3 regions of the Streptomyces sp. NPDC047081 genome follow, and region 1 is predicted to be linked to each of the others. Evidence: riboswitches for the same ligand, from Rfam matches in the RefSeq annotation. Region 1 holds a riboswitch; each other region holds the start of a gene.
The links. Region 1 has a riboswitch for S-adenosylmethionine ahead of ABZ848_RS40930 (aminotransferase class V-fold PLP-dependent enzyme). Riboswitches for the same ligand answer to the same signal wherever they lie in the genome.
Positions count from the first base shown of each region.

Region 2: another riboswitch for S-adenosylmethionine. It lies ahead of ABZ848_RS16850 (amino acid ABC transporter permease); the one in region 1 lies ahead of ABZ848_RS40930 (aminotransferase class V-fold PLP-dependent enzyme).
Region 3: another riboswitch for S-adenosylmethionine. It lies ahead of thrC (threonine synthase); the one in region 1 lies ahead of ABZ848_RS40930 (aminotransferase class V-fold PLP-dependent enzyme).

Region 1 is NZ_JBEYUY010000032.1:65,121-75,274, reverse strand. Features, by position in the region: gene ABZ848_RS40945 (Rieske 2Fe-2S domain-containing protein) at 1-323, shown strand, start outside; gene ABZ848_RS40940 (cytochrome bc complex cytochrome b subunit) at 320-1,954, shown strand; gene trpD (anthranilate phosphoribosyltransferase) at 2,096-3,160, shown strand; SAM riboswitch class IV at 3,236-3,352, shown strand; gene ABZ848_RS40930 (aminotransferase class V-fold PLP-dependent enzyme) at 3,477-4,838, shown strand; gene ABZ848_RS40925 (serine/threonine-protein kinase) at 4,908-7,100, shown strand; gene ABZ848_RS40920 (Lrp/AsnC ligand binding domain-containing protein) at 7,097-7,378, opposite strand; gene ABZ848_RS40915 (rhomboid family intramembrane serine protease) at 7,375-8,109, opposite strand; gene ABZ848_RS40910 (hypothetical protein) at 8,453-8,692, shown strand; gene ABZ848_RS40905 (NYN domain-containing protein) at 8,730-10,073, shown strand.
Region 2 is NZ_JBEYUY010000007.1:370,033-380,186, reverse strand. Features, by position in the region: gene ABZ848_RS16885 (LLM class flavin-dependent oxidoreductase) at 1-914, opposite strand, end outside; gene ABZ848_RS16880 (NtaA/DmoA family FMN-dependent monooxygenase) at 911-2,284, opposite strand; gene ABZ848_RS16875 (LLM class flavin-dependent oxidoreductase) at 2,305-3,519, opposite strand; gene ABZ848_RS16870 (putative leader peptide) at 3,631-3,720, opposite strand; gene ABZ848_RS16865 (GNAT family N-acetyltransferase) at 3,779-4,504, opposite strand; gene ABZ848_RS16860 (transporter substrate-binding domain-containing protein) at 4,573-5,595, opposite strand; gene ABZ848_RS16855 (amino acid ABC transporter ATP-binding protein) at 5,654-6,439, opposite strand; gene ABZ848_RS16850 (amino acid ABC transporter permease) at 6,436-7,419, opposite strand; SAM riboswitch class IV at 7,754-7,862, opposite strand; gene ABZ848_RS16845 (glutathione S-transferase C-terminal domain-containing protein) at 7,929-8,825, opposite strand; gene ABZ848_RS16840 (putative leader peptide) at 8,958-9,068, opposite strand; gene ABZ848_RS16835 (hypothetical protein) at 9,306-10,154, shown strand, end outside.
Region 3 is NZ_JBEYUY010000011.1:68,212-78,365, forward strand. Features, by position in the region: gene nagA (N-acetylglucosamine-6-phosphate deacetylase) at 1-225, opposite strand, end outside; gene ABZ848_RS22125 (ROK family protein) at 225-1,166, opposite strand; gene ABZ848_RS22130 (extracellular solute-binding protein) at 1,305-2,537, shown strand; gene ABZ848_RS22135 (DUF3263 domain-containing protein) at 2,592-2,828, shown strand; gene otsB (trehalose-phosphatase) at 2,838-3,692, shown strand; gene ABZ848_RS22145 (trehalose-6-phosphate synthase) at 3,680-5,143, opposite strand; gene ABZ848_RS22150 (glucosyl-3-phosphoglycerate synthase) at 5,224-6,168, opposite strand; SAM riboswitch class I at 6,297-6,443, shown strand; gene thrC (threonine synthase) at 6,462-7,748, shown strand; gene ABZ848_RS22160 (MoaD/ThiS family protein) at 7,745-8,020, shown strand; gene ABZ848_RS22165 (cold-shock protein) at 8,451-8,657, shown strand; gene groL (chaperonin GroEL) at 9,003-10,154, shown strand, end outside.

The sequences.
Region 1 (10,154 bases):
CGGCCCTGATGATCGTCCGGCTGCAGCCGGACAACATCAAGGACAAGCGCGAGCTCGAGTGGTCGCACGAGGGCATCGTGGCGTACTCGAAGATCTGCACCCACGTCGGTTGCCCGATCTCCCTCTACGAGCAGCAGACGCACCACGTGCTGTGCCCCTGCCACCAGTCCACCTTCGACCTCTCCGACGGTGCCCGAGTGATCTTCGGCCCCGCCGGTCACGCCCTGCCGCAGCTGCGCATCGGCGTGAACGACCAGGGCTACCTCGAGGCGCTCGGCGACTTCGAAGAGCCCGTCGGTCCTGCATTCTGGGAGCGCGGATGAGCACCAACACCAGCACCGAGGCCCGGCGCGGCAAAGCGCCGGCCGGCGAGCGCGTCGCCGACTGGGCCGACGGCCGGCTGGGGATCTACTCCCTGGCCAAGACCAACATGCGCAAGATCTTCCCCGACCACTGGTCGTTCATGTTGGGCGAAGTGTGCATGTACAGCTTCATCATCCTCATCCTCACGGGTGTGTACCTGACGCTGTTCTTCCACCCGTCGATGAACGAGGTGGAGTACCACGGCAGCTACATCCCGCTGCAGGGCCAGATGATGTCCGAGGCCTTCAGCTCGACCCTGCACATCTCCTTCGACGTGCGCGGTGGTCTGCTGATCCGGCAGATCCACCACTGGGCCGCGCTGATCTTCCTCGCGGGCATGTTCGTGCACATGATGCGCGTGTTCTTCACCGGCGCGTTCCGCAAGCCGCGTGAGGTCAACTGGCTGTTCGGCTTCCTGCTGCTCGTCCTGGGCATGTTCACCGGCTTCACTGGTTACTCGCTCCCGGACGACCTGCTCTCCGGCACCGGTGTCCGCTTCATGGAGGGCGCCATCCTGTCCGTGCCGATCGTCGGCACGTACCTGTCGATGTTCCTCTTCGGCGGCGAGTTCCCCGGCGGCGACTTCGTGGCCCGGTTCTACTCGGTCCACATCCTGCTGCTGCCGGGCATCATGCTCGGCCTGATGGTGGGCCACCTGATCCTGGTCTTCTACCACAAGCACACGCAGTTCGCGGGCCCCGGCAAGACGAACAACAACGTCGTCGGCATGCCCCTGCTGCCGGTGTACATGGCGAAGGCCGGCGGCTTCTTCTTCCTGGTCTTCGGCGTCATCACGGCCATCGCGGCGATCGCCTCGATCAACCCGATCTGGGCCATGGGCCCCTACCGCCCGGACCAGGTGTCGACCGGCGCCCAGCCCGACTGGTACATGGGCTTCTCCGAGGGCCTGATCCGTGTCATGCCGGGCTGGGAGATCAACCTGTGGGGTCACACGCTCGTCCTGGGTGTGTTCATCCCGCTGGTGATCTTCCCGCTGGTCCTGGTCTCGATCGCGGTCTACCCCTTCATCGAGTCCTGGGTCACCGGCGACAAGCGCGAGCACCACATCCTGGACCGTCCGCGCAACGCCCCGACGCGTACCGCGTTCGGCGCCGCCTGGATCTCCTGGTACTTCGTGCTGATGATCGGTGGCGGCAACGACCTGTGGGCCACCCACTTCCACCTGTCGATCAACGCGATCACCTGGTTCGTGCGTGTCGCCTTCTTCGTGATGCCGGTCCTGGTCTTCATCGCCACCAAGCGGATTTGCCTCGGCCTCCAGCGCCGCGACAAGGACAAGGTGCTGCACGGTCGCGAGTCCGGCATCATCAAGCGCCTGCCGCACGGTGAGTTCATCGAGGTGCACGAGCCGCTCAGCCAGGACGCGCTGCACACCCTCACCGCGCACGAGCAGTACAAGCCGGTCGAGATCGGCCCGACGGTCGACGAGAACGGCGTGGAGCGCAAGGTGAAGGGCGCCGAGAAGCTGCGCGCCAAGCTCAGCGAGGCGTACTACGGCGAGGAGTCCCAGATTCCGAAGCCGACCGTCGAGGAGTACAAGGAGATCACGAGCGGCCACGGCCACCACTGATCCCCACCTGTCGCTGCGCTCGCCACAGCGCGGCAGAAGGGCCCCGTCCGGTGTTCGGACGGGGCCCTTCTCCATGCCCTGAGCTGGATAGGGTGGGGCTCACCACTGTTTTCCGGTTCTACGACGACCAGGAGCGGCCTTATGAGCGCTGTGACCCCCGCTGGAGGCGACACCGCGGCGGGCCGTTCCTGGCCCAGGCTGCTCAACGGCCTGCTGGACGGCCACGACCTGTCCGCCGACGACACCGCGTGGGCGATGGACCTGATCATGCGCGGCGAGGCGACGGACGCGCAGATCGCCGGGTTCGCGGTGGCGCTCAGGGCCAAGGGCGAGACCGTCGAGGAGATCACCGGTCTGGTCCGCACGATGTACGAGCACGCGAACGTGATCGAGGTGCCTGGGCGCACCGTCGACATCGTCGGTACCGGCGGCGACGGCGCGAAGACGGTGAACATCTCCACGATGTCGTCGATCGTCATCGCCGGCACGGGCGCGAAGGTCGTCAAGCACGGCAACCGGGCCGCGTCGTCCGCGTCCGGTGCCTCGGACGTCCTGGAGAAGCTCGGCGTCAATCTGGAGCTGACACCCAAGCGGGTGGCCGAGGTGGCCGAGGAGGCCGGTATCACCTTCTGCTTCGCGATCAAGTTCCATCCGGCGCTGCGTCATGTGGCCGCCGCGCGTGGGCAGTTGGGCATCCGGACGACCTTCAACGCGCTCGGTCCGCTCACCAACCCGGCGAAGGTGAAGGCACAGGCGGTCGGTGTCGCCGACCCGCGCATGGCCCCGCTCATCGCGGGTGTGTTCGCCGAGAGGGGCAACTCCTCACTCGTCTTCCGCGGCGACGACGGCTTCGACGAGCTGACGACCACGGCGACCTCCCGCGTCTGGATCGTCCGCGACGGCAAGGTCACCGAGGAGACCTTCGACCCGCGGGACGTCGGCATCCAGCTGGTCCCCGTGGAGGCCCTGCGGGGAGCGGACCCGGCCTACAACGCCGACGTCGCCCGCCGCCTGCTCGACGGCGAGACGGGCCCCGTCCGCGACGCCGTACTCCTGAACTCGGCGGCGGCGCTGGTGGCTCTCGACCCGGGCCCCGGCACCCTCGCCGAGCAGATCGCCGCCGGCATGGCCAAGGCGGCCGAGTCGATCGACTCCGGGTCGGCCAAGCGGGCGCTGGACCGCTGGGTGGCGGCCAGCAACGCGTAACCGCCGTGAGGCGCGGTCCCGTAATCCGGACACGAGTTGCGGGACCGCGATCACTTCACGTACGTTCCTGTACCAGGTCATGAGTGACAGTCATGAGGCCCCGGCCGACTGTCCGGCAACCCTCCGTCCGTGGCGGGGTGCCCCGGGTGAAGACCAGGCCGTAGGCAGCGAGGTCTACGGCAAGCGCGGGCCCCTCTCGAAACCAGGGGTCCTGGTCGTTCGAGGGAGTCTTCCGTGAGCAAGCGAATGCGATAGGGCGCCGAGCCCCGCCTCCGCACACCCATCTCACCTTTTTCTCTTTTCACGGGAGTTCCCCATGTCCGTCTCCACCGCTGCCTCCGCCCGGACCATTTGTGCCCCGCTGCCCGTTCTGGGCCGTGATGTAACCGTCCCGCTCGTCACCGGCGGCGAGGTCACCTACGCGGCGCTCGACTACGCGGCCAGTGCCCCCGCCCTCCAGCGCGTCTGGGACGACGTCGCGGCCTACGCGCCCTACTACGGCAGCGTCCACCGCGGCGCCGGCTACCTCTCGCAGCTCTCCACCGACCTCTTCGAGAACGCCCGCAGGACCGTCGCCGAGTTCCTGGACTGCCGCGCCGACGACCAGCTGATCTTCACCCGGTCGACCACCGACTCGCTCAACCTCCTCGCCGCCGCCCTCCCGGCCGACTGCCAGGTCTTCGTCTTCGAGACCGAGCACCACGCGAGCCTGCTGCCCTGGCAGGACGCCCGGGTCACCTACCTCAACGCCCCGCGCACCCCGCGCCAGGCCGTCGAGACCCTGGAGAAGGCCCTCGCCGACCGCGACCCCTACGGCCCGGCCCTGGTCTGTGTGACCGGCGCGTCCAATGTCACCGGCGAGCTGTGGCCCGTGAAGGAACTCGCCGCCGCCGCCCACGCGCACGGCGCCCGGATCGTCCTCGACGCCGCCCAGCTGGCCCCGCACCACCCGGTCTCCGTGCAGGACCTCGACGTCGACTGGGTCGCCTTCTCCGGCCACAAGCTGTACGCCCCCTTCGGCTCCGGAGTCCTGGCCGGCCGCGCCGACTGGCTCCAGGCCGCCGACCCCTATCTCGTCGGCGGTGGCGCCAGCCGCAAGGTCACCCGGCGCGAGGACGGGGGAGTGGACGTGGAGTGGCACGAGAGCGCGGCCCGCCACGAGGCCGGCTCCCCGAACGTCATCGGCGCCTACTCCATCGCGTCGGCCTGCAAGGCCCTCACGGAGGCCGGCTTCGACACGCTGGTGGCCCGTGAGCAGTACCTGATCGAGAAGGTGAAGGCGGGTCTCGCCGAGGTCCCCGAGGTCCGCGTCCTCTCCCTCTTCGGCGACGACGCCCCGCGTGTCGGCGTGATCTCCTTCGTCGTCGAGGGCTGGAACAGCTCGCACTTCGCCGCCGCGCTCTCCGCCGAGTACGGCATCGGCGTCCGCGACGGCCTCTTCTGCGCCCACCCGCTGGTCAGGACCCTGCTCGGCTCCGACCCGCAGACCCAGGGCGAGTGCGGCGCGCCCGAGGCCGCGCCCGGCGAGAAGTCGCTCAACGCGATCCGGGTGAGCTTCGGCGCGGGCACGCCGGACGAGCACGTCGAACGGTTCGTGAACGCCGTCAGGGAACTGGTGACGGCCGGCGCGAAGTGGCAGTACCGCACCGAGGACGGCCGTTGCGTGCCGGCGGTCTGAGGCGCCGTACGACATCCGACGTATACGCTCCCCCTCAAGCAGCAGGACGCTGAACAGGGGGAGCACGGGGTGGAATCGCTGCGCGCGAACGATCCGCGGCGGATCGGGCCGTACGAGGTGCTGGGCAGGCTCGGTTCGGGCGGCATGGGGGAGGTGTACCTCGCCGAGGGGCGGGGCGGGCTGCGGCTGGCCGTGAAGGTGGTGCGGGCCGAGCACGCCGAGGACCGCACCTTCCGGGCCCGCTTCCGGCAGGAAGTGCGGGCCGCGCAGACCATCGGCGGGACGGGGACGTACACCGCGCGGGTCGTCGACGCCGACACCGAGGCCGAACGGCCTTGGATGGCAACCGAGTTCGTCGAGGGCCCGAACCTGCGGGACGCGATCCTCGACCACGGCGCGCTGCCCGACCGCGCGGTGCGGCTGCTGGCCGCCGCGCTCGGTGAGGCGCTCGCCGCGATCCATGCCAAGGGGATGGTCCACCGGGACCTGAAGCCCTCCAACATCCTGCTGGCGCCGGACGGCCCGCGGGTCATCGACTTCGGGATCGTACGGGCGCTGGAGGCGACCGCGCTGACCAACACCGGGGCGGTCGTCGGCTCGGTCGGCTATGTCTCGCCCGAGCAGATCCGCAACGGCGCGGAGGTGGGCCCGCCGAGCGACGTGTTCTCGCTGGGCGCGGTCCTCGCGTACGCGGCGGCGGGGCGCGAACCCTTCGGCGAGGGCCAGGACTCGGTGATCCTGCTGCGCATCCTGACCCGCGACTTCGACCTCTCCGGCGTACCGGACACGCTCCGGCCCCTGGTCGAGGCCTGCCTGGCCGAGGACCCGGCGGCCCGCCCGGCCCCGCCAGCGGTCCCCGCGGCCGCCGGCCACACCCCCGACACCCTCCGCGAGGGCCTGCGCCCCGGCTGGTACCTGGCCCCCGTGCCCGCCGGCGAGCGCGAACGCTGGCTCCCGGAGCGGGACTCGGGGGAGCGGGAGAGCCGGGTCGAGTACGTCGCGCCGATGACGGTCACCGAGGTGACGGACATACCCGATGTGACTGCCGACGCAGGCGTGCCGACCGCCGAACGCCCTTCCCGCCGCGGCATGTTGAGGGTGCTGACCGGCGGGGCCGTCATCGCCGCGGGGGCCGGGACCGGTGGCTGGCTGTGGCTGCGGGACCGGGGCGGAAGCGACGGGTCGGGGGGTTCCGGCGGTGTGCCCGGCACGTCCGTCTCCAGTGACCGGTCTTCGGGGGCGACGCTCCCGCCGGGCGTGAGCTGGGCGTACGACGCGGGCGGGCTCGGCGGGCGCGCGGGCGGCCGGCACGGGGCGTGTGTCGCGGTGTCGCCCGCCGGCGACCGGTTGTACGTCGGGGGCGCGGACGGCTCGCTGCACGCGCTGACCCCCGCCGGGAAGCAGCTGTGGGCGGTCGACCTGGGCGGCCCGGTGATGCCGCCGGTGGCCACCGACGACGGCGTGTACTGCCTGCTGGAGGACGGCGGCGAGGGCGCGTCCAAGCTGTGCGCGGTCACGCCGAACGGGCGGCTCCACTGGACGAAGAAGATCGACGGGGGCGGCAGCCAGTTCCCGGTGACCGCCGGTGACCTGCTGCTGGTCACGACCGGTGCCACGTCGGACGAGGGCAGCGTCCGGGCCTACCTCCCGAGCGGCGATCTCGTCTGGGACAAGCGGACCGACGCGGCGCCCACCAGCGAGCCGGCGGTGGGCAACGGCCTGGTCTACGTCGGCACCTTCGGGGACGTCGTACAGGCCTTCGACATGATGGACGGGAAGCTGCGCTGGTCGGCGTCGGCGGGGGTGGACCCCGGGCGGCCCACCCGGATCGGCAGCACGCTGGTGGTGGGATCCGGCGGCACGGAGTCGCTGCACGGCATCGGCGTGAGCGGCAAGGTCCTGTGGAACGCCGCCAACGACGACGCGGGCGGAGGCCGGTACTTCACCTCGGTCCGGTTCGGCGGCCTCGCGGTCACCACCGACCAGGGGCGCCTCGCGGCCATCGAGCCCGCGACCGGTAAGACGAAGTGGGCCTTCGAGAGCCCGCAGGGCGGCGCGGACCACAGCGACCCCACGGTCGTCGGGAACTCCGTCTACGTCTGTCTGGACGGCGCCCTCTACGTCGTGGACGCGAACGGCAGGCAGCTCCGCAAGCTGTCCTTCGCCGACCCCGAGCTCGACGGCGGCGTCCACAGCCCCGTGGTCCTGCGCAACCGCGCCTATGTGGCGACCGCCGTGGGGATCGCCGCCCTGGAGCTCTAGCTGTCCAGCCCGATGGCGAACGCCGCCTCCAGGTCGTGCTGGGAGTACGTGCGGAAGGCGACGTGCGTGTCCGTGGCCTCGACGCCGGGGATCTTGCTGATGCTGCCGGGGATGACCTCGGCGAGGTCCTCGTGCTGCTTGACCCGGACCATCGCGATCAGGTCGTAGGTGCCGGTGACCGAGAAGACCTCGCTGACGGAGTCCAGCGCGGCGATCCGCTCCGCGATCTCGGGGATCCGGTCCACGCTGGTCTTGATGAGGACGATCGCGGTGATCACGGCTGGTTCTCTCCCTCGGGGGCCGGAGCTGGGGCGGAGTCAACTGTAGTCGTACGGCGGAATCGGGCCCACGCGTACAGGAAGCCCAGCCCGAAGCCCACCAGGTGCGCCAGATATGCCACCCCGGGGCCCTGGGGCGCCCGGCCCGCCGCGAGCCACTGGAGGGACGCCCAGAAGGGCAGCACCACCCAGGCCGGGAAGCGCAGCGGGAGGAAGAAGAGGAACGGGAGCAGGCTTGTGACCCTGGCTCCGGGGAACAGGTAGAGAAACGCCCCGAGGACCGCCGAGATCGCCCCGGACGCGCCGACCAGGGACTGCTCGGACGCGGAGTTCGCCGCCGCGTACCCCAGCAGGGCGAGGTAGCCGCAGCCGACGTAGAAGAGGGTGAACTGGAGACGGCCCATGCGTTCCTCGGTCATCACCCCGAAGACGTAGAGGAAGAGCATGTTGCCGAGCAGGTGGACCCAGCTGCCGTGGACGAAGAGGGCCGTGGCCGGGGTCAGGGCGGCGCGCGCGGAGCCCTCGAACAGCTCGGCCGGGACCACGCCCCAGCGGTGGAAGTAGGCGCGCTGCGCGGCGAGCAGCGCGTCCCCGGAGCCGTAGGCCGGATTCAGCCCCCCGGCGGGGCCGGCCACGAAGGCCAGACAGCAGACGGCGATCAGCCCGTACGTGACCGGTGCCGAGGGTCTGCGGAGCACTCTGCCGACGGTCGCGTTCCAGTTGCCGATCATGAACACAGAGCATGACGTAACCGGACGCAGGGTCACAGACCGCCTCGCCGCCAGGGCCTGTCCGGCGGATCAGGTCGGAGGGAATCGGCGGCAGCCTGTTGGCGCAGGTGAGCGGGGTATGGTGCGTCCGACTGCAAGGCGGAGGAGGGCGCCGATGCGGAGCATCGGTAACCGACGACAACGCCGCAGGTGGGCGTGCCATACCCCGCGTCTCCGACATGATCCGCCGGACAGGCCCTGGGGACGGACCAGCGGCGGGTTGCCGCCAGGCCGTAGGGTTACGGCCACACGCTCCAGGGAAACTGGCGCGTCACGGAGACTAGAAGGAAAGCGAACAGTCACGATGACGGTTCCCCTGCCGACCGCCTCGACGCGGTGGCGCTGCACCCTCTGCGGAAACCTCACGCGCTTCGACGTGACCCGCTCGTCGAAGGTGGTCGAGTACGTCCACCTCGACCTGGCCGGAGAGCCGAAGGTCGAGGAGCGCGAGGTGGTCAGTGAGACCATCGAGTCGGTGCGCTGCCGCTGGTGCAACGCGGTGGATCAGGTGGAACTCGTGGACAGGCCGGGCGCCGGCTCCTGACAGGGAGCGGCCCCGCACGGTAAATGGGGTGTGACGGATGGTGGAGACACAAGGCGGGGGGCCGGGCGACGGCGCCGCCGAGGTGCTCGACCGTCCGCTGCCCGACGGCGTGCGCCGCAGGGTCGTGCAGATCGTCTCGGACGGGTTCGGCGGGCTGACCGTCGGTGAACTGCCCGCGCAGCTGCGGCAGTACGCCCGGTTCGCGCCGAACCGGCGGGCGAAGTTCGCCGGGAACGCGATGGCGGCCGCGCTGGAGACCGATCCGCTGTTCCGGCAGCGCATCGGGGAGAAGCTGAGAGAGGCCCAGCCGGAACTGACCGGCGCCCTCGACTCCGGCTCGCCGCCCCCGGCCGCGGATCCGCTCGACGTGGCGGCCGCGGCCTATGTGCTGCGGCCCACGGGCTGGGTGAAGCTGGTGACCGCGGCCGGCGAGGAGGCCCAGCGCGCCGACGCCGAGCGGGCCGGCGAGGAGAGCCGGGCCGAGCTGGAGCGGCTGCGCGAGGAGCTCGCCGGCGCCCGTGACCAGACCCGGGCCGAGACCGAGCGGCTGCGGCTGGAGCTGGAGGCCGCCAAGAAGGAAGCGGAATCGCTTCACCGCAAGCTGCGGGCCGCCCTCAGTGACGTCAAGCGCGGCGAGGCCGCTCTGCGCAAGGTGCAGGGCGAGATGGAGAGCCTGCGCGCCGAGGGGCAGGCCCAGGTGTCCGCCGCGGAGAGCGAGGCGCGGCGGCTGAAGGCGCGGCTCGGGGAGTCCGAGGCGGCGCTGGAGGCCACGCGCAAAGCAGCGCGGGAGGGGCGCAGTGTCGAGGACATGCGCGTGCGTCTGCTTCTTGACACCGTTCTGGACGCGGCCCAAGGGCTGCGCCGGGAGCTGGCGTTGCCGCCCGTGTCCGTACGGCCGGCCGAGACCGTGGATGCGGTCGAACCGGGACGAATGACCCCGAAGGACATCGCCGCACGGGCGCTGTCCGAGCACGATCCGGCCGTTCTCGACCAGCTTCTGGCCTTGCCGCAGGCGCACTTGGTGGTCGACGGCTACAACGTCACGAAGACCGGCTATCCCCAGATGCCGCTGGAGAAGCAGCGCCTGAGGCTGCTCGGGCAGCTCTCGCAGCTGGCCGCACAGACCGGCGCCGAGGTCACGTGTGTCTTCGACGGGGCCGAGCTGGCCGCGCCGGTGCTGCTCGCGCCGCCGCGCGGGGTGCGGGTGCTGTTCTCGAAACCCGGCGTCACCGCCGACGAGTTGATCCGCCAGCTGGTCCGCGCCGAGCCGCCGGGCCGCCCGGTCATCGTCGCCTCGACCGACCGTGAGGTGGCCGACGGCGTCGCCAGGGCAGGTGCCCGACCGGTCGCTTCCGCGATGCTTCTGAAGCGCCTGTCCTGAAGGTCGAACTTCCCTCCTGAGTGCCGAGGTTGAGGGCGACGGGTTTGCTCGGGTCTGCCGTGCATGTCCGAGTCGGTCGCG
Region 2 (10,154 bases), on a different contig from region 1:
GTGTGGCCGAACTGCTCGTGGTAGCGGTGGACCTTGTCGATGACCTGCTGCGGGCTGCCGATCAGCGCCGAGCTGCGCTCCACGAAGTCCTCCAGCGTCTCGAAGACGACCGGCAGGCCCGCCTGTTTGAAGAAGGCCAGGTTCGCGTCGAAGGTCGGACGGTACGCGGCCAGCGCCTCCTGGGTGGTGGGCGCGATGTGGATGCCCGCCGTGCCGGCGCCGACTGCGATGTCGGCCGGGTCGTGGCCGTAGAACTCCCAGCGCTCGCGGTAGTACCGGATCAACTCGGCATACGGCTCAATGGGGTTGGTGACGTTCGCCGAGAACAGCGGGTCGCCGTAGCGGGCGGCCAGGTCGACCGACTCCTTGCTGGTGGCGCTGCCGTGCCAGACCCGGACCGGCCGCTGGTACGGCCGCGGCCACACCTCCGCCTCGGTCAGCGGGGGGCGGAAGCGGGTGTCCGCGGTGACCTTGTCCTGGCGCCAGAGCTGCCGGAACACCTCGTAGCTCTCGGCGTTGCGGTCCCACTGGTCCTCGGGCATGACGTGGAACAGGTCACGCTGGGCGGCGCCGTTGCCCTTGCCGATGATCAGATCGAGGCGGCCGTTCGAGAGGTGGTCGAGCGTGGCGTAGTCCTCGTAGGCGCGGACCGGGTCCAGGAGGCTGAGGGTGGTGACGGCGGTGAAGAGCCGTATCCGCCTGGTCAGGGCTGCGACATGGCTGAGCACGACGGTCGGGGACGAGGAGATGAACGGGCGCTCGTGCCGCTCCCCCACGCCGAAGCCGTCGAAGCCCAACTCCTCGGCGAGCACGGCGTTTTCGAGGACCTCGCGGAACCGCTCGTGGGTGGACTTCCGTACCCCCGTGACCGGGTCCGGCCGGTGCACGATCAGGGTGATCGCGAGGAACTTCACGAGGCCACCCGCTGCTCGGACTCCTCGTCGGGGTGGGCGAGGCCGAGGTGGTGGCGGAGGGTCGGGCCCTCGTACTCGGTGCGGAAGACGCCCTGTTCCTGGAGGAGCGGGACGACCTTGTCGGCGAAGACGTCGAGGCCGCCGGGCGTGATGTGCGGGACGAGGATGAAGCCGTCGCTGGCGTCGGCCTGGACGTACTCGTTGATGGTCTTCGCGACGGTCTGCGGGGAGCCGACGAAGGTCTGGCGGTTGCCGGTGTTGATGACCAGGTCGCGGATGGACCAGTTGTTGGCGGCGGCCAGCTCGCGCCACTCGCGGGCGGTGGCCAACGGGTCGCGGTACATACGGACTTGGGCGCGGCCCTTGGAGATGTGGTTCTCGCTGACGTCCGGGTCGACGTCGGGAAGCGGGCCTTCGGGGTCGTACGAGGACAGGTCCCGGTTCCAGACGAACTCCAGGTGCTTGATCGCGGTGGCCCCGCTGACCTGCTGGCGGCGCACCTCGCGGGCGAGTTCCTCGGCCTCGGCGTCGGTGTCGCCGAGGGCGAAGCTCGCGGCGGGGAGGATCAGCAACTGGTCGTGTCCGCGGCCGTACTTGGCGAGGCGGTTCTTGACGTCCGTGTAGAACGCCTGCCCCTCCTCCAGGGCGGCGTACCGGCTGAAGATGGCGTCGGCGGACGAGGCGGCGAACTCGCGGCCCTCGTCGGAGTCGCCGGCCTGGAAGATCACCGGGCGGCCCTGCGGGGAGCGCGGGACGTTGAACTGGCCCTGGATGTCGAAGTGTTGGCCCTGGTGGACGAAGGCGCCGGCCTTCGCGTCGCTCAGGAAGACGCCCGTGGCCTGGTCGGCCACGATCTCGTCGCCGCGCCAGGAGTCGAAGAGCTCCTGGGTGGTGGCGAGGAACTCCTTGGCGCGGGAGTAGCGCTCGTCCTGCGGGAGGAAGCCGCCGCGGCGGAAGTTCTCGCCGGTGAAGGCGTCCCAGGAGGTGACGACGTTCCAGGCGGAGCGGCCGCCGGAGAGGTGGTCGAGGCTGGCGAACTGGCGGGCCACCTCGTAGGGCTCGTTGAAGGTGGAGTTGATGGTGCCGGTCAGGCCGAGGTGCTCGGTGACGGCGGCCAGCGCGGCGAGGATGGTGAAGGTGTCGGGGCGGCCGACGACGTCCAAGTCGTAGATCTTGCCGCCCTGTTCGCGCAGCCTGAGTCCCTCGGCGAGGAACAGGAAGTCGAACTTGGCGCGTTCGGCGGTCCGCGCGAAGTGCACGAAGGAGCTGAACTCGATGTGGCTGCCGGCCTGCGGGTCGCTCCACACGGTGGTGTTGTTGACGCCCGGGAAGTGCGCGGCCAGATGGATCTGCTTCAGCGGCTTGCTCATGTCGGTGCGGTCCTTCCGGCTCAGGCGGCGGTGGGGGCGTAGCGGTTGGCGGGGCGGGGCAGGCCCAGCAGACCGCGCAGGGTGTCGGCTTCGTATGCGGTGCGGAAGGCGCCGCGGCGCTGGAGCTCGGGGACCAGGCCGCGGGAGATCGCCGGGAGGTCGTGGCCGGAGACGGCGGGCCGCAGCCGGAAGCCGCTCAGGCCCTCGGCCGCCAACTCCTGGAGCAGGTCGGCCAGTTGGGCGGGCGTTCCGGCGAAGACGCGGGCATCGCTCGTGTACGGCTCCCCCGCGAGGGAGTCGAGGCGTGCGCGTCGGTCCTCTACCGCGGCCTGGTCGTCGTCGAGGAAGACCACCAAGTCACCGAAGACGTGCAGGAGTTCACCGGCGCGCCCGGCGGCCTCCTGCTCGGCGCGGATCTCGGCGACGATCGCGCGGGCCTGGCCGGCGTCGTGCGGGGTCACGTACCCGACGTCGGTCTGGCGGGCGATCAGCCGGTACGGGACGGTCTGGTGGCCGAGGGAGGTGACGAGCGGCTGGCCCTGCGGCGGGCGCGGGGTGATGGAGGGGCCCTTGACGCTGAAGTGCCTGCCCTCGAAGTCGATGTAGTGCAGCTTGTCGCGGTCGATGAAGCGGCCGGTGGCGACGTCCCGGATCTCCGCGTCGTCCTCCCAGCTGTCCCAGAGCCGGCGCACGACCTCGACGTAGTCGGCGGCCTCGTCGAAGTGCTCGGTGAGCCGCTCCTGCCCGGCCGGGCTCCGGAGTTCGGCCAGGTCGAGCGGCGGGAAGGTGCGGCGGCCGAAGTGGTCGGCCTCGTGCGGGCGGGCGCTGATCTGCACGCGCAGACCGGCGCGGCCGGTGCTGACGTAGTCGAGGGTGGCGATCGCCTTGGAGATGTGGAACGGCTCCGTGTGGGTGGCGATCACGGTCGGGACCAGGCCGATGTGCCGGGTGAGGGGCGCGATGCGGGACGCGATCAGTACGGCGTCCAGGCGGCCGCGTACCTGGTCGGTGCGGCCGTCCAGCTCGCCGTAGTGCGAGGACTGGAGGCCGAGCCCGTCCTCGAAGGTCACGAAGTCGAGCAGGCCGTGCTCGGCCTCGGCGACCTGGTCGGCCCAGTATCCGGCGGTGAACAGGTCGCGTGGCCGGGCCACTTGCTCGCGCCAGGAGGCGGGGTGCCAGCCGGTGCCGTCCAGGGCGACGGCGAGGTGCAGACGGGAAGCGGGGGTTGAGGACACGAGGGTGCCTTTCCTGGAGGTCCGTACGAGATCACGCCGGCTGCGGAACAGGGCGTACGGCGGCTGGGAGCGCAGCGAATGGGGGTCCCCCGGCCGAAGGCTGGGGGAGGGTCAGGAACAACAGAGCGCGCCGGCCACGCGCAGAAGGTCGATGTGGGGCCGGGAGTGCAGGCGGACGCGGCGGCCGAGGACACGTGTCATCTCTCGCACCTCCGCCGGTTCGCGCGAACAGTCGCCTTCGACAGGGACAACGGCACGGCTATGCCGTTTCTTCCAGGCCTGCGGCACCTGTTCGTCGTACGAGCGCGAAGACCGAACGGCGGCGCAGGGTGAAGCCGATCGACTCGTACAGGCGGATCGCGTTCGCGTTGCCGGCCGCGGCGTGCAGGAAGGGGTGCTCGCCGCGTTCCTTGATGCCGGCCGCGACCGCGCGGACCAGGCGGGTGGCCAGGCCTCGGCCGCGATACGCCGGGTCGGTGCAGACGGCGCTGATCTCGGTCCAGCCGGGTGGGTGGAGGCGTTCGCCGGCCAGGGCCACGAGGCGGCCGTGGTGGCGGATGCCGAGGTAGGTGCCCATCTCCACGGTGCGCGGCAGATAGGGGCCGGGTTCGGTGCGGGCGATCAGGTCGAGGATCTCGGGTACGTCGTCGAGGCCGAGGCGTACGGCCTCGGGGTCGGGCTCGGCGCGCAGGGCGGTGTCGACGAGCTGGACGCCGTGGCCGGTGCGGACGACCTCCCAGCCCGGGGGCGGCTCGGTCACGCCCCGGACGGAGGCGGTGCCGCCGGGGCCGACGAGGGTGGCCAGGTCGGCCCAGGCGCGCGGGTCGCCGAGGTCGGCGACGGCGTGGAAGGGGGCCACGTCGGCCGGGTAGCGGGCGGCGCGGCCCACGCGCTCGGCGAAGTGGGCGTGCGGGCCGGTGAGCGCGGCCCAGGCGGGGTTGTCGAGGATGTGGGCGGCGGTGGCTTCGATGCTGACGGTGGACATGGTGTGACGGTCTCCAGGGTGGGGCTCCGCCGCGGGTCGGCGGCGGAGCCCCGGCGCGTGACGGCGGGTCAGGAGTTGTCGAGGGGCAGGCCGGGCGGGTTGATCTCCGACTTGGCGACGGCGTCGTTGGAGAGGTTCCAGGCCTTGAGCCACTGGGCGTACTGGCCGTGCTCGATCAGGTAGTTGATCGCCTCGGACAGGGGCTTGGCGAGGCCGCTTCCCTTCTTCGCGGTCGCGGCGATCAGGCCCTGGAGGTCGGCACCCGCGCCGGAGTACTGGCCCGCGATCTTCGTCGGGTTGGGCGTGCTCGCGGTCTGGGTGACGTGGTAGGAGAGGTTGGGGCTGGGGCCCAGGTAGGCGTCGATCTTGCCGCTGTTGAGGGCCAGGTAGATGCTCGGGCTGTCCTGGAAGTACTTGACGGTGAGCTTCTTGCCCTCCTTCTCCAGCTTGGACTTCCACTCCAGCAGGATGCGCTCCTGGTTGGTGCCGGCGCCGACCGAGATCGTCTTGCCGGCGAGGGCCTCGTAGTCGCCGTCGAAGCTGAACTTGGAGCTCTTGAGCGTCTCGAAGGCGAGGTCGTCCTTGCGGTAGGAGGCGAACTCGTACTTCTGCTTGCGCTCCTCGGTGTCGGTGATGTTCGAGAAGCCGACGTCCACCTTGCCGCTGTCGATGCCGACGAAGAGGTTCTCCCAGGTGAACCGCTTGACCTCGGGCTTGAGGCCGAACACGGCGGCGACCAGGCGGGCCAGGTCGGACTCGGAGCCGGTCAGCGTCTTCTGGTCGCTGCCGATGAAACCGAGCGGCGGGGAGCCGGAGGGCAGGGTGCCGGAGCCGATGACCAGCTTGCCGCTCTTTCTGATCGCGGCGGGCAGCTGGGCGCTGATGGACTTGACCTCGGAGACCTTGAGGGTGGTCTCCTTGGCGGCGCCGTTGGAGACGAGACCGACGGTGACCGTGCCGGTGGCGTCGGACGTCTTGGTCGCGGCGTCGCTGTCCCCACCGCAGGCGGCGAGCCCGGTGGCGAGGGTGGCGACGGCGGTCGCCGCGGTGATGCCGCGTATCAGGCTGCGTCGGGAGATGTGGGTGGGCATGGCTGTTCCTTAGGAGATGAGAGAAACGGTGGTGCGGGGAAAGGAAGTTGACGGTCGGTCAGAGGACCTTGCTGAGGAAGTCCCTGGTCCGCTCGTGCTGTGGCTTGTCGAGGACCTCGGAGGGCGGGCCCTGCTCGACGATGCGGCCGTCGTCGATGAAGACGACCCGGTCGGCGATCTCGCGGGCGAAGCCGATCTCGTGGGTGACGATGACGAGGGTGGTGCCGCTGGTCGCCAAGTCCTTGATGACGGACAGGACTTCACCGACGAGCTCGGGGTCGAGGGCCGAGGTCGGCTCGTCGAAGAGGATGACGCCGGGGCGCAGGGCGAGGGCCCGGGCGATGGCCACGCGCTGCTGCTGGCCGCCCGACAGCTGCCGTGGATAGGCGGTGGCCTTGTCGGCGAGGCCGACCCGGCCGAGGAGTTCGCGGGCGAGCTCCAGGGCCTCGGGCTTGGTCAGCTTCCCGGTGGCGACGGGGGCGGCGGCCACGTTGTCGAGGACGGTCAGGTGCGGGAAGAGGTTGAAGTTCTGGAAGACGAACCCGATCCGGCCGCGCTGCGCCAGGATGGCCCGCTCGCTCAGCTCCTTCAGCCGCTCCCCCTGCCGGCGTACGCCGATCAGCTCGCCGTTGAGGCTGACATGGCCGATCTCGGGCTTCTCCAGGTGGTTGATGACCCGCAGCAGGGTGGACTTGCCGGAGCCGGACGGGCCGAGGATCACGGTGACCTCGCCGGGGCGGACGGTCAGGTCGACTCCGTTGAGGACGCGGTGGGCGCCGTACCACTTGTGCACGTCACGCACCTCGACGGTGGCGGCTCCGGTGTCGAGCGTGGTGGCGGTCATACGGCGGCCTCCCGGCGGATGCGGGCGCGCAGGTCGGCCAGGACGGCCCGCAGCTTCTGGAGCGGGGTCGGCGGCAGGGAGCGCGTGGCGCCCCGGGCGTAGTACCGCTCGACGTAGAACTGGACGACGGAGACGACGCTGGTGAGGATCAGGTACCAGACGGTCACGACGAGGAGCAGCGGTACGACGTCGCCGGGGTAGGTGGCGCCCATGGACTGGGCGACGCCGAACAGGTCGAGCAGCGAGACGTAGAAGACCAGTGAGCTGCTCTTGATCAGGCCGATCAGCTGGTTGACGTAGTTCGGGGTGATCGACCGCAGCGCCTGCGGAAAGACGATCTTCCGGAACTGGTAGCCCTTGGGCAGGCCGAGGGCGGCGGCCGCCTCGTGCTGGCCCTGGTCGACGGAGAGGATGCCGCCGCGGACCACCTCGGCCGCGTAGGCCGCCTCGTTGAGGCTGAGGCCGATCACGGCGATGACCATGTCGGTGGCGAGCTTCGACTCGTCGAAGGAGAAGAAGGCCGGTCCGAAGGGCACGCCGACGCTCAACGTCTTGTACAGGGCCGAGAAGTTGTAGAGGAAGAGCAGGACGACGATGAGCGGGATGGAGCGCAGCGCCCACACATAGGTCCAGCTGACCGCCCGCAGCACCGGGCTCCTGGAGAGCCGGGCCAGGGCGAGCAGGATGCCGCCGAGAAGGCCCAACACCGCGCTGTAGGCGGTGACTTCCAGGGTGATGAGCAGGCCGTCGAGGATGGTCGGGCGCAGGAACCAGTAGCCGAAGCGGTCCCACTGGTAGAAGGGGTTGGTCGCCAGGCCGTGCACGAACTGGGCCGCCAGGACCAGGACGACGGCGGTGGCGATCCACCGCCCGGGCCGCCGCAACGGCAGAACTCGCTGTGCGGCAAGGGGCTTTGACGGTACGTCGGTGGGCGGCGGTGCCTCGGTCAGGGACACGGCGGTGCCTGGGGGTTCGGTCATGGAGGGCTCCGGCAAGGTCGGTCGACCCCCGGACACGGCGAAGTCGGCGTACTACGAGTGCAGGACGCGACGCACGGGCACCGGGAGCTGGGCGGACAACGGCACACCGCGGGCGCGGTGTTCGTCAGGAACGCGGGGGCTGGGAGGAGACGTCAGCCCCGACAGCGGGCACGGCCCGGTGCGGTACACAGTGCGCTGCTCACCCGGAGCAGATCGACGCTCCGGTCCGCGACGAGCACCTTCGCGTACGGCCGTACGCAGCCCTCGGCGCGGCGCGTGGCCGTCCTGGAGGCTGCGTACATGTCCGTCACCGTGCTCTTCCGGCCCCTGGGGCCACTCGCGCTTACCGAAACGTCATCCGGTCCGGTCGTCACCTGGGGCACCCCACCGCGTGCGAGGGTTGCCGGTCAGCAAGCCAGGGCTTGTCGCTGACACTCATGACCGTTCTGGGTCGCAGTGAAGCCAATCGCCCGAACGTATGTCAATGGTCGTCCACTTGATGGACAGGCTCAGGGCCGGTCGACCTGCGGTCCGGCGCCTTTGCCGTCCGCAGCGTGGGTGGCCCAGTCCAGGATCTGGACGGCGGCTCCGGCGGCCTCCAGGCCCTGGCAGCGGGCGTGGTGGCGGCGCTCGATGCCGGGCAGGTCGAGGTGCCCGCCGAAGGCCGGGTGGGCGGTGAGCCGGCGGGCGTAGGCCCACAGGGCGGGGTGGTCGGCGATGCGCTGCACCGCGGCGGCGTCGAGGTGGTTGCGGTGCACGGTGTCGAGCTGGACCAGCGCGACCCACAACTCGACGTCCGCGGCGGTGATTTCGTCGCGGATCATGTAGGTGCGGCCGTCGAGCCAGCGGTCGAGGGCGCCGAGGGTTTCCAGCAGTGTGCCCAGTGCCATGTCACATACCACTGGCTCCCCGCCGGCCGACCCGGCCCGCTGTGCCGCCTCCTCGATCCCCTCCGCGCACATCCGCTCCACGGCCTCGATCTCCGACTCCGCCCCGCACGGGTACAGCGAGAGCCGCTCGCCGCCGAAGCGCCGGGCCAGGTCGCGCATGATGTCCGGCGTGTGCGTGCTGACGATCCGGCCGGACCAGTCGTCGCTGAGCACCGGTCCGACGGCCGGCCCGGCGTACCGGTGGGCGGTGGCCTCGTACAGCGGACGGAGGACGGAGTGGCCGCCCTCGGCACAGTCGGGGACGGCGGGCAGGAGGGTCGCCGGACAGATGGTGTCCAGGCCGAGCAGGGCGTGGGTGACGGCGATGCGCAGGCCGTCGGGACACGCGGTCGACAGATGGAGCCGGTAGCGGCCCGGCACGGCGTAGTGGCCGCTGCGCGCGTCCCGGCCGATGCGGCCGCGGAAGGCGGGCGCGGGCCGGTCGGCTGCGTGGGCGGCCAGTGGTGTGACGGTCATGACTCTCCCCGGGAGCGGGCGCGGACGTACGCGCGGCGGTAGCGACGTCGGGCGAGGGAGCAGGGCTCACCCGTGCGGGCCGGACGGGACGACACCCTCGTAAGGCGTCCGTCGGCTCGGGATGGGCGCGGCTCAGCCCTGGAGGTCGATCGCGCTGCAGACACGCTGCAGATCGATGTGACGGCGGGAGGTCAGAAGAGGCGAACGGCTCACTGGGACGGTGACCGACTCAAGGCGCCTCATGTTTCCCTACCTATTCACTAGGATTCCTCTCTGGGAGTGTCGATCGAGGTGGGGACGGCGTCAAGAGGGCCGTCCCGCATCGCGGACAGCCGCATGGACAGCCGCCTCTCGGACCACAGCCGCCACTTCCTTCCCCGGTGCAACCATTCCGCGTCAGGGCTTGTCTGTTGTTGCGGAACTCGCGTTCCCCAGCAGTTAGTCCGCCCGACGCCGACGCTTCACCTCCGAGGACCCCCCATGCTCCAGAGCTCTTCCGGCCTCCGTCCGCTCCGCCAGACCGCCGGCGCGCTCGGTGCCGTCGCCGTACTGGCCCTGGGCGCCGTGCCGGCCGCCGCCGACGACGCCTCCACGGCCGAGGTGACCCTGGCGAAGATCCCCGCGGTCGACGGGGTGAGGCCGGGCAACGGTTTCGAGGTGCCGGTCGCCTTCACCAACACGGGCACCGCGGCGGCGGACAAGGTCTGGCTGACGTACTCCGTCACGCGCGGCCTGAGCCACACCGAGCTGCCCGCCAACTGCCTTCGCTACGAGGTGCCTTCCTACGACGAGGCACCGAGCAAGTCCGAGGCGATCTGCGAGTTCGACCAGACCGTGGAGCCCGGGGCCGTCTACGCGCCCGAGCAGCCGCTGGCGCTCAGGGCGCTCGACCGTGCGCTGTACGACCGGTTGCGCGTGACGGTGGAGACCGGCGAGCCCTCCCCCGACGAGAACGCGAGCGCGCCGGTGCGCGGAACGGGCCCCGCGGTCAAGCTCGTTGAGCAGCCCGACGCCACTCCGGCCGGGCCGCGCGACGGCTCGCACCCCGACTGGGACGCGGCCGACGTGAAGGTGACGGCGGACAACACGGCCGACTTCCGGGTGACGGGGGCGGAGCTGAAGGGCGCGGTCGGGGACACGGTGCCGCTCACGGTGAAGTTCACGAACGCGGGGCCTGCGTGGGTGCTGCGGGACGGCGGGGTCTCGGTGACCAAGGTCCGCATCAAAGTGCCGTCCGGTACGACGGTGACGAAGGCGGACGGCTTCTGCGACAAGGTGGAGGCCGGAAGCTACGAGTGCGGCACGAGCCAGTCCTGGGAGGACGAGGGC
Region 3 (10,154 bases), on a different contig from region 1:
GAAGCCGGGGACTGCCCAGAGGCCGTCGAGGTGGGTCACTGTGGCGTTGGCGGGGGCCGCGCCGGCGATTTTCGTGCCGTCGACGACGACTTGGCTGTCGTGGACGATTCCGGTGGGCAGCACGACGTTGACACCCGTGAGCACGAGGGGGGTTCCGGCCGTCGCGGGGTGCGGGCTCGTTGTGGCTGGTCGCGCAGTTCCCCGCGCCCCTAGGTCGGCTGCCATCAGGGGGTTACCTCCGTACGGTTGGTAATGGTCAGGAGATCCCAGGCCATGAGGCCCGCGCCCAGGCATCCGGCGCTGTCGCCGAGCGCCGCCGGGACGATCGTCGGCAGCTTCTGGAAGGTCACCCGGCGTTTCACGGCCTCCCGCAGCGGTGTGAACAAGGTTTCCCCGGCCTCCGCCAGGCCGCCACCGATGATGAGGGTGCGCGGGTCCAGCAGGGTGAGGGCGGTGACCAGGCCGTCGGCCAGGGCGTCCACCGCCTGCTGCCAGACCCGGACGGCGTTCGGATCGCCGGACGCGACGGCCTTCGCGCAGTCGGCCGCGTCCGCCTCGGGGTCCCCGGAGGCCGCCGCCCACGCCTCGCTGACGGCCGCCGCGGAGGCGTACCGCTCAAGGCAGCCCACCTGCCCGCAGGGACAGGGGCTGCCTCCCGGCCGTACGACGATGTGGCCGATCTCGCCCGCGAAGCCGTGCGCACCCGCCTCCACCCGGCCCGCGATCCCGATCGCGCCCGCGATGCCCGTGCCGAGCGGGACGAAGAGGAAGCGGTCGGCGCCCTTGCCCGCGCCGATCCGGCCCTCCGCGAGCCCGCCGGTGCGGACGTCGTGGCCGAGAGCGACGGGTACGCCGAGGCGGTCGGCGAGCAGGTCGCGCAGGGGTACGTCGCGCCAGCCCAGGTTGGCCGAGTACGCGGCGACGCCCCGCTCCTCGTCGACGATGCCGGGCACGGCGACGCCGGCCGCCGCCGCGGGCTCGCCGAGGCGGTCGATGCCGTACGCGCGCAGTTCGGACGCGAAGTCGAGGATCGACCCGACCACCGCCTCCGGCCCGCGCTCGCGGCCGGTCGCGCGGCGGGCCTGGTGCAGCAGCTCGCCGTCGGCGCCGACGAGGGCCGCCTTCATCCCGGTGCCGCCCACATCGAGGGCGATGACATGTCTCACGGGTGTAGTGTGGCCCGCCGACCCGCGAGAGGTCTAGTCCACTTACGTGGTGTAGACCTTATGGCGTCCACATATTGAACGGCGAGACAGTTGGGACGTGACGTGGTGCGGCGGCGCAGGACGGGAACGGTCGCGGTGATGTCCGCGCTGGGGATGACGGCGGCCCTCGGCGGCTGCGGCGTCACCGGCGGCTCGGGGGACGTCACGCTGAGACTGGTCGCGGCGGACTACGGCGACTCCGCTGCCAACGCCTCCCAGAAGTACTGGGACAAGCTCGTCAAGGAGTACGAGAGCGCGCACTCCGGCGTGAAGGTCGAGGTCACCGTCTACTCGTGGACCGACGTCGACCGCAAGGTCAAGGAGATGGTCGACGCCGGCAAGGCGCCGGACATGGCGCAGATCGGCGCGTACGCCGACTACGCGGCCAAGGACCTGCTCTACTCGGCCGACGATCTGCTCTCCATCAGCACCCAGGCCGACTTCGCCTCCCAGCTGGCCACGGCGGGGCAGGTGAAGGGCGTGCAGTACGGCATGCCGTTCGCGGCCTCCACCCGGCTGCTCTTCTACAACAAGACCCTCTTCACCAAGGCCGGGCTCACCCCGCCGACCACGTGGAAGCAGCTCGCCGCCGACGCCGAGGTGCTCAAGGCACAGGGCGTGAAGTACCCGTACGCACTGCCGCTCGGGCCCGAGGAGGCGCAGGCCGAGACGATGCAGTGGCTGCTGAGCGGCGGGGGCGGCTACACCGACACCGTCGGCACGTACGGCATCGACTCCGCGCAGAACGTCGACACCTTCACCTGGCTCAAGGACGACCTGGTCGACAAGGGGCTGACGGGGCCGGTGGCCCCCGGCAAGCTCAACCGCGCCGCCGCCTTCGCCGCCTTCGCGAGCGGTGACGTCGGCATGCTCAACGGGCACCCCTCGCTGATGAAGATCGCCGCGAAGAAGGGCGTCAAGTTCGGCATGGTCCCGATGCCCGGCGTGGACGGCGCGACCAAGAACTCCATGGGCGTCGCCGACTGGATGATGGCCTTCAAGAAGAACGGCCACGCCGAGCAGGTCGGGGACTTCCTCGACTTCGTCTACGACGAGAAGAACGTCCTCGACTTCTCCCGCGAGTACGACCTCCTGCCGGTCACCAACTCCGCGTCCGAGACGATGAGTTCGGCCAAGCAGGACGCCGACCTCAAGCCGTTCCTGGACGAGCTGCCGCAGTCCGAGCTGCCGCCGGTGGACAAGACCTCGTGGGCGGCCGTGAGCGCGGCGGTGAAGAAGCGGATAGGCCAGGCGGTGACCGCGAACGGCAGCCCGGCGGCGACGCTCGCGCAGCTGCAGTCCACGGCGTCCATGGCGGAGAGCGGGCAGTAGCCTCCCGCTCCTCCGGAGGGGTGACTGTCAGTGGTGGGCGCTACGGTTCGTGACATGGAAGAGGAGCAGCAGCTGGGGGAGCGGGAGCGGGCCGTACTCGCACTGGAGCGCAGGGGGTTTACGGGCCCGGGCGCGAAGGAGCGGGCGATACGGGAGGAGCTGGGGCTGGCTCCGGTCCGCTACTACCAGCTGCTGAACGCGCTGCTGGACGACGAGCGGGCGCTGGCCCACGACCCGGTGACGGTGAACAGGCTGAGAAGGGTGCGGGAGCGGCGCAGGGGTGACCGTTAGGGTCGCCGTATGGGCACCCATGACACGGACACGGACCCCCTGCCGACGCCCGCCACCCGGGCCGGCCGTGACGGACTCGACGCGATCCTGGCCAACCCCGGCAGGTCGGTGATCGCCCTCGACTTCGACGGCACCCTCGCCCCGATCGTGCCGGACCCCGAACAGGCCCGCGCCCATCCGGACGCGGTCCCCGCGCTGGCGCGGCTCACCCCGAAGGTGGCCTCGGTCGCCGTGGTGACCGGCCGCCCGGCGGGCGTCGCCGTCCGGCACGGGGGCTTCGCGGGCGTGCCCGGCCTGGAGCACCTCACCGTCCTCGGGCATTACGGCGCCGAGCGCTGGGACGCGGTCAGCGGCGAGGTCACGGCTCCCCCGCCGCACCCCGGGGTCGCCGCGGTCCGCGCCGAACTGCCCGGGTTCCTGGACCGGGTGGGGGCCTGGCAGGGCACGTGGATCGAGGAGAAGGGCCGCGCGGTCGCCGTCCACACCCGCCGGGCGACCGACCCGCAGGCCGCGTTCGACGCCCTCCGCGAGCCCCTCACCGACCTGGCCACCCGCCACGGCCTGATCGTCGAACCGGGCCGCCTGGTCCTGGAACTCCGCCCACCCGGCATGGACAAGGGCGTCGCCCTCCTGGACCACGCCCGCGAAACGGCCGCGACGGCGGTCCTCTACGCCGGCGACGACCTGGGCGACCTCCCGGCGTTCGCGGCGGTGGAGAAACTGCGGTCGGACGGCGTGCCGGGCTTGCTGGTGTGCAGCGGCAGCGACGAGGTGACGGAGCTGCGGGAGCGGGCCGACCTGGTGGTGGAGGGGCCGGAGGGGGTCGTACGCCTACTGACCGCTCTGGCGGCTCAACTCGGCTGATCCACCAGGGCGTTCAGCTGGTCCAGGAACCACTGCGCCGGTGGCAGCGCCGTCGCCGCCGCGGCGAGCCGTTTCGTGCGCTCGGCCCGTTCCTCCACCGGCATGGTCAGCGCCTCGTGCAGGGCGTTCGCCGTGCCGATCACGTCGTAGGGGTTCACCACGAGCGCGTCCTTGCCGAGTTCCTGGAACGCCCCGGCCTCCCGCGACAGCACCAGCGCGCAGCCCTCGTCGGAGACCACCGGCACCTCCTTCGCGACCAGGTTCATGCCGTCCCGGATGGGGTTCACCAGCGCCACGTCGGCCAGCCGGTACGCCGCCAGCGAGCGGGCGAAGTCGTCCTTGACGTGCAGGACGACCGGCGTCCAACCCGCCGTCCCGTACTGGGAGTTGATCTCCTCCGCCAGCCGTTGCACCTCGGCCGTGTAGTCCCGGTAGACGGCGAGGTCCTGCCGGGAGGGGTAGGCGAAGGCCACGTGCACGACCCGCTCGCGCCACTCGGGGCGGTCGTCGAGCAGCTGCCGGTACGCCAGCAGCCCGCGCACGATGTTCTTCGACAGCTCCGTCCGGTCCACCCGGACGATGGTCCTGCGCCCCGCGCCGATCTCCTCCCGCAGCGCCGCCATCCGCTCCTCGACGTCCGCCTCGTGCGAGCGCGCGTGCAGGAACTCGGCGTCGGCGCCGAGCCCGTGGACGCCGATCAGCGTCTCCCGGCCGGTGCGGCGGCCGTCGCGCAGGTGCTCGATGGTCCTGGGGGCGCCCGACGGCCACCTGGAGACCCAGCGCTCGACGTCGACCCCGTCCGCGCACTTCTGGAACGCCGTTGCCCACCGCCAGGTCAGGAACGCCACCCGGTCCGCCCCGAGCATGCCCTCCATCAACCGCACCTGAATGTCGTCGGGCAGCATCCGGAAGTAGTCCTCCGGCGCCCACGGCGTGTGCGAGAAGTGCCCGATCCGCAGATCCGGCCGCAGCTCCCGCAGCATCCCCGGCACCAGGCACAGGTGGTAGTCCTGTACGAGGACCGCCGCACCCTCGGCCGCCTCCTCCGCCAGAGCTTCGGCGAACGCCCGGTTGTAGGCCTCGTACGACTCCCACTGCCGCCGGAACTCCGCGTCGAACACCGGCTCCAGCGGCGTCTGGTACAGCATGTGGTGGACGAACCAGAGGACCGAGTTCGCGATGCCGTTGTACGCGTCCGCGTGCACGTCGGCCGGGATGTCCAGCATCCGTACGCCGGCCTCGCCCTCCCCGCGCCGTACCGCCTCGCGGTCGCCGTCGGACAGCGCCGAGCACACCCACAGCGCGCCCGCGTCCGGGCCGATCGCGGACAGACCGGAGACCAGCCCGCCACCGCCCCGCTTGGCGGTCAGCGAGCCGTCCTCCGACACCTCGTACGAGACCGGGCCGCGATTGGACGCGACCAGCACGGGGGCGCTCTGCGATGAAGCCATGCCTCGAACCCTAGCCCGGCACCCAACCGCCCAAACGTTCCCCGTCGGCCGCGGGCCGGTGGGGGCTGGTCGCGCCCGTCTTACGCGGCCTTTCTCTCCAGGTACTCCCGGATGTCCACCATCGGCGGCCGTTCCTCCGTGTCCACCGAATAGGTGCGCGGCTCGAAGCCGTCCTCGCCCCGCTCGAACTGGGTGAGCGAGGGGCGGATCAGGTGGCCGCGGGCCAGGCGGAGCTGGGCGGTGCGGTAGATCGCCGCCGCCATACGGCCGAGCGCCTGGCCGTCCTGGTGCCGGTGCTTGCGGACGCCGACGTCGACCTGGGCGAGCGCGTCGAGACCGACGAGGTGCAGGGCGTCGACCAGCATGCCGAGCTCCACGCCGTAGCCGACGGGGAACGGGAGCTGTTCGAGGAGGGAGCGGCGGGCCGCGTACTCGCCGCCCAGCGGCTGCACGAAACCGGCCAGCTGCGGCCAGTGCATGTTCAGCAGCGGGCGGGCCATCAGCTCGGTGACCCGGCCGCCCTGCCCGGCCGCGCCGGCGAGCGGACGGTCGTACATGCCCTTGACCAGGTCGATCCCGGGGTCGGTGAGCAGCGGGCCGACGATTCCGGACACGAAGTCCGACGAGAAGTCCTTCAGGTCGGCGTCGATGAAGCAGACGATGTCCCCGCTCGTGACCAGCAGCGAGCGCCACAGCACCTCGCCCTTGCCGGGGACCGTCGGGATGCGCGGCAGGATCTCGTCGCGGTGGACGACCCGTGCGCCGGCCGCCTCGGCGACCTCGGAGGTGCGGTCGGTGGACCCGGAGTCGACGACGACGATCTCGTCGACGAGCGGGACCTGTTGCATGAGGTCGTGACGGATGATCGCGACGATGTCGCCCACCGTCTCCTCCTCGTTGAGCGCGGGCAGCACGACGGAGACCGTCTGGCCCGAGCGGTGCTTGGCGGCGAGGATCTGGTGCAGCGGACGGTCTGTGACGGACCAGGAGCGGGTGCTCAGCCAGCGCTCGACTTCTTCCAGCACGTAGGCGGCTCCTCACATGTGTCTCGCGGTTCGGACGACTATCTCAACTGTCCTGGCCTTCGGTTACAGTCTTGAACAACGTCGATGACCATCGCATGTCCGAGATCGTTGAACGAACAATCGAATACCGCTCATCCAGAGGGGCAGAGGGATACGGCCCGATGAAGCCCCGGCAACCCTCCAGCCGGTCTTTCCACGTCGTCGTGGTGAGGCTCCCGGCTAGGGAAGGTGCCAAATCCGTCTCACGGCGAGATGCGTCGTGAGGAAGATGAGGAGAAAGGGCCTCGCCTCACATGGCTGCGCAGACTGTTGCAAGCACCACGAACCCCACCGTCGACCTCGGTCCCGCCGCGGCGCTTTCCTGCCGCGAGTGCGGTCACCGCGTACCGCTCGGTCCGGTTTTCGCCTGCGAGGAGTGTTTCGGCCCGCTGGAGATCGCGTACGACTTCTCGGCCTACGACACCGAGGAGCTCCGCAAGCAGATCGAGGCGGGACCCGCGAACATCTGGCGTTACGCGCCGCTGCTGCCCGTTCCGGCCGACGTGGCCGAGAAGCCGAACATCAACCCCGGCTGGACCAAGCTCGTCCAGGCCGACAACCTCGCGCGCGAGTTCGGCGTCGACGCCGGCAAGCTCTTCGTGAAGGACGACTCCGGCAACCCGACGCACTCCTTCAAGGACCGCGTCGTCGCCCAGGCCATCGAGGCCGCGCGCGCCTTCGACTTCACCACCCTCTCCTGCTCCTCCACCGGCAACCTCGCCGGTGCGGTCGGTGCCGCCGCCGCCCGGGCCGGCTTCCGCTCCTGCGTGTTCATCCCGCACGACCTGGAGCAGGGCAAGGTCGTCATGGCCGCGGTCTACGGCGGCGAGCTCGTCGGCATCGAGGGCAACTACGACGACGTGAACCGTTTCTGCTCCGAGCTGATCGGCGACCCGGCCGGCGAGGGCTGGGGCTTCGTCAACGTCAACCTGCGGCCGTACTACGCGGAGGGGTCCAAGACCCTGGCGTACGAGATCTGCGAGCAGCTGGGCTGGAAGCTGCCGGACCAGCTGGTGGTGCCGATCGCCTCCGGTTCGCAGCTGACGAAGATCGACAAGGGGCTGCAGGAGCTGATCAAGCTCGGGCTCGTCGAGGACAGGCCGTACAAGATCTTCGGCGCGCAGGCGGAAGGGTGCTCGCCGGTGTCGGTCGCCTACAAGGCGGGGCACGACGTGGTCCGGCCGCAGAAGCCGAACACCATCGCCAAGTCCCTCGCGATCGGCAACCCGGCGGACGGGCCGTACGTGCTGGACATCGCGCGCCGGACCGGCGGTGCGGTGGAGGACGTGAACGACGAGCAGATCGTCGACGCGATCAAGCTGCTGGCGCGCACCGAGGGCATCTTCGCGGAGACCGCCGGTGGCGTGACCGTGGGCGTCACGCGCAAGCTGATCGAGAACGGCGTACTCGACCCGACCCTCACCACGGTCGTCCTCAACACGGGCGACGGCCTGAAGACCCTCGACGCGGTGGCCGGGACCGGCCTCACCGCCACCATCCGCCCGAACCTGGACTCCTTCCGAGAGGCTGGCCTCGCATGAGCGTCAACGTCCGCATCCCCACCATCCTGCGTACCTACACCGGCGGCCAGGCCGAGGTCTCCGCCGAGGGTGCCACCCTTGCCGAGGTCATCAGCGACCTGGAGAAGAACCACACCGGTATCGCCGCCCGGGTTCTCGACGACCAGGGCAAGCTGCGGCGGTTCGTCAATGTGTACGTGAACGACGACGACGTGCGGTTCGAGCAGGGGCTGGAGACGGCGACCCCGGACGGTGCGGGCGTCTCGATCATCCCGGCCGTCGCCGGAGGCTGATTATTACCGTCGGTAACGGCGGTCACCAAGAGTTCACCGAATTGCCCCCTCCGTGAGAGAAGCGGAGGGGGCAATTCTGCATGGTTGAGCACGGTACAGTTGGGGAACCTGCTGCTTCCCGCATGCCGGACGCATATGAGTACCGGCTCCGGGTGCAACAAGAAGCAGCCAAAGTGTGCAGGTCTTTTGCGGCTTATGTTCCCTTTGTGGGGCCCGACTTGCCCTGAATTCAGGCGAATTCTCACTACATTCCGGACCGGTTCCGTCCAGAATTCTCGTCCGATTGACCTGTTGCAGACGGCAGTTGGACAGATACATTCAGCCGCGGTCGACGCGTTCCGGCGCACGCCCCCAAACCGTGGGGGGTGAGGTCTGACCCGGATCCGCGAAGTGCGGATCTGTGCAAGGGCCAGTAATAGGGGAGTTAGGCATGGCTCAGGGCACCGTCAAGTGGTTCAACGCGGAGAAGGGGTACGGCTTCATCGCGGTCGACGGTGGTGCGGATGTTTTCGTCCACTACAGCGCCATCCAGATGGACGGGTACCGCACCCTGGAAGAGGGCCAGCGGGTCGATTTCGAGATCTCGCAGGGTCAGAAGGGGCCGCAGGCGGACATGGTCCGACTGGCGACCAGCTGAAGCACGCGCCGGGCAGTAACAGCGTCGTTCTTCGTTCTTCTTCGGAGGGCTCGTATCCCATGGGGAGTCATGGGTTACGAGCCCTTCGGCATGCCCGGGGCGCGCGTCAGGGCCCGTCGGGGCCCGTGGGAGACCTGGCCGATCCCCGAGAGCCGCTTGCACTCGCATGGGTCGAGTGCTAATCATTGGCGTTAGCACTCTGAAGGTGAGAGTGACAAAGAAGGACCGGGTCGGTGAGGCCCGCAGGCCGGGTGGGGCAAGGAACCACGAGGTGTGCGAGCCGTCCGTCGCGGGCGCGGGCGCGGTCCGAAGGAATCACCCCCAGTCCTGGAGGGACCACTTCACATGGCCAAGATCATCGCGTTCGACGAGGAGGCGCGGCGCGGCCTCGAGCGCGGCATGAACCAGCTCGCGGACGCCGTGAAGGTGACGCTCGGCCCCAAGGGCCGCAACGTCGTCCTCGAGAAGAAGTGGGGCGCCCCCACGATCACCAACGATGGTGTCTCCATCGCCAAGGAGATCGAGCTCGAGGACCCGTACGAGAAGATCGGCGCCGAGCTGGTCAAGGAAGTCGCCAAGAAGACGGACGACGTCGCCGGTGACGGTACGACCACCGCGACCGTCCTCGCCCAGGCCCTCGTCAAGGAAGGCCTGCGCAACGTAGCCGCCGGCGCCAACCCGATGGCCCTCAAGCGCGGTATCGAGAAGGCCGTCGAGGCCGTCTCCGGTGCCCTGCTCGAGCAGGCGAAGGATGTCGAGACCAAGGAGCAGATCGCTTCGACGGCCTCCATCTCCGCCGCCGACACCCAGATCGGCGAGCTCATCGCCGAGGCGATGGACAAGGTCGGCAAGGAAGGCGTCATCACCGTCGAGGAGTCCCAGACCTTCGGTCTGGAGCTGGAGCTCACCGAGGGTATGCGCTTCGACAAGGGCTACATCTCGGCGTACTTCGCCACCGACATGGAGCGGATGGAGGCGTCGCTCGACGACCCGTACATCCTGATCGCCAACTCCAAGATCGGCTCCGTCAAGGACCTGCTCCCGCTCCTGGAGAAGGTCATGCAGTCGGGCAGGCCGCTGCTGATCATCGCCGAGGACGTCGAGGGCGAGGCCCTGTCGACCCTGGTCGTCAACAAGATCCGCGGCACCTTCAAGTCCGTCGCGGTCAAGGCCCCGGGCTTCGGCGACCGCCGCAAGGCGATGCTGAACGACATCGCCATCCTCACCGGTGGCGAGGTCATCTCCGAGGAGGTCGGTCTCAAGCTCGAGAACACCTCCCTGGACCTCCTGGGCAAGGCCCGCAAGGTCGTCATCACCAAGGACGAGACCACCATCGTCGACGGTGCCGGCTCCTCCGAGCAGGTCGCGGGCCGCGTCAACCAGATCCGCGCCGAGATCGAGAACAGCGACTCGGACTACGACCGCGAGAAGCTCCAGGAGCGCCTGGCGAAGCTCGCCGGTGGCGTCGCCGTCATCAAGGCCGGTGCCGCGACCGAG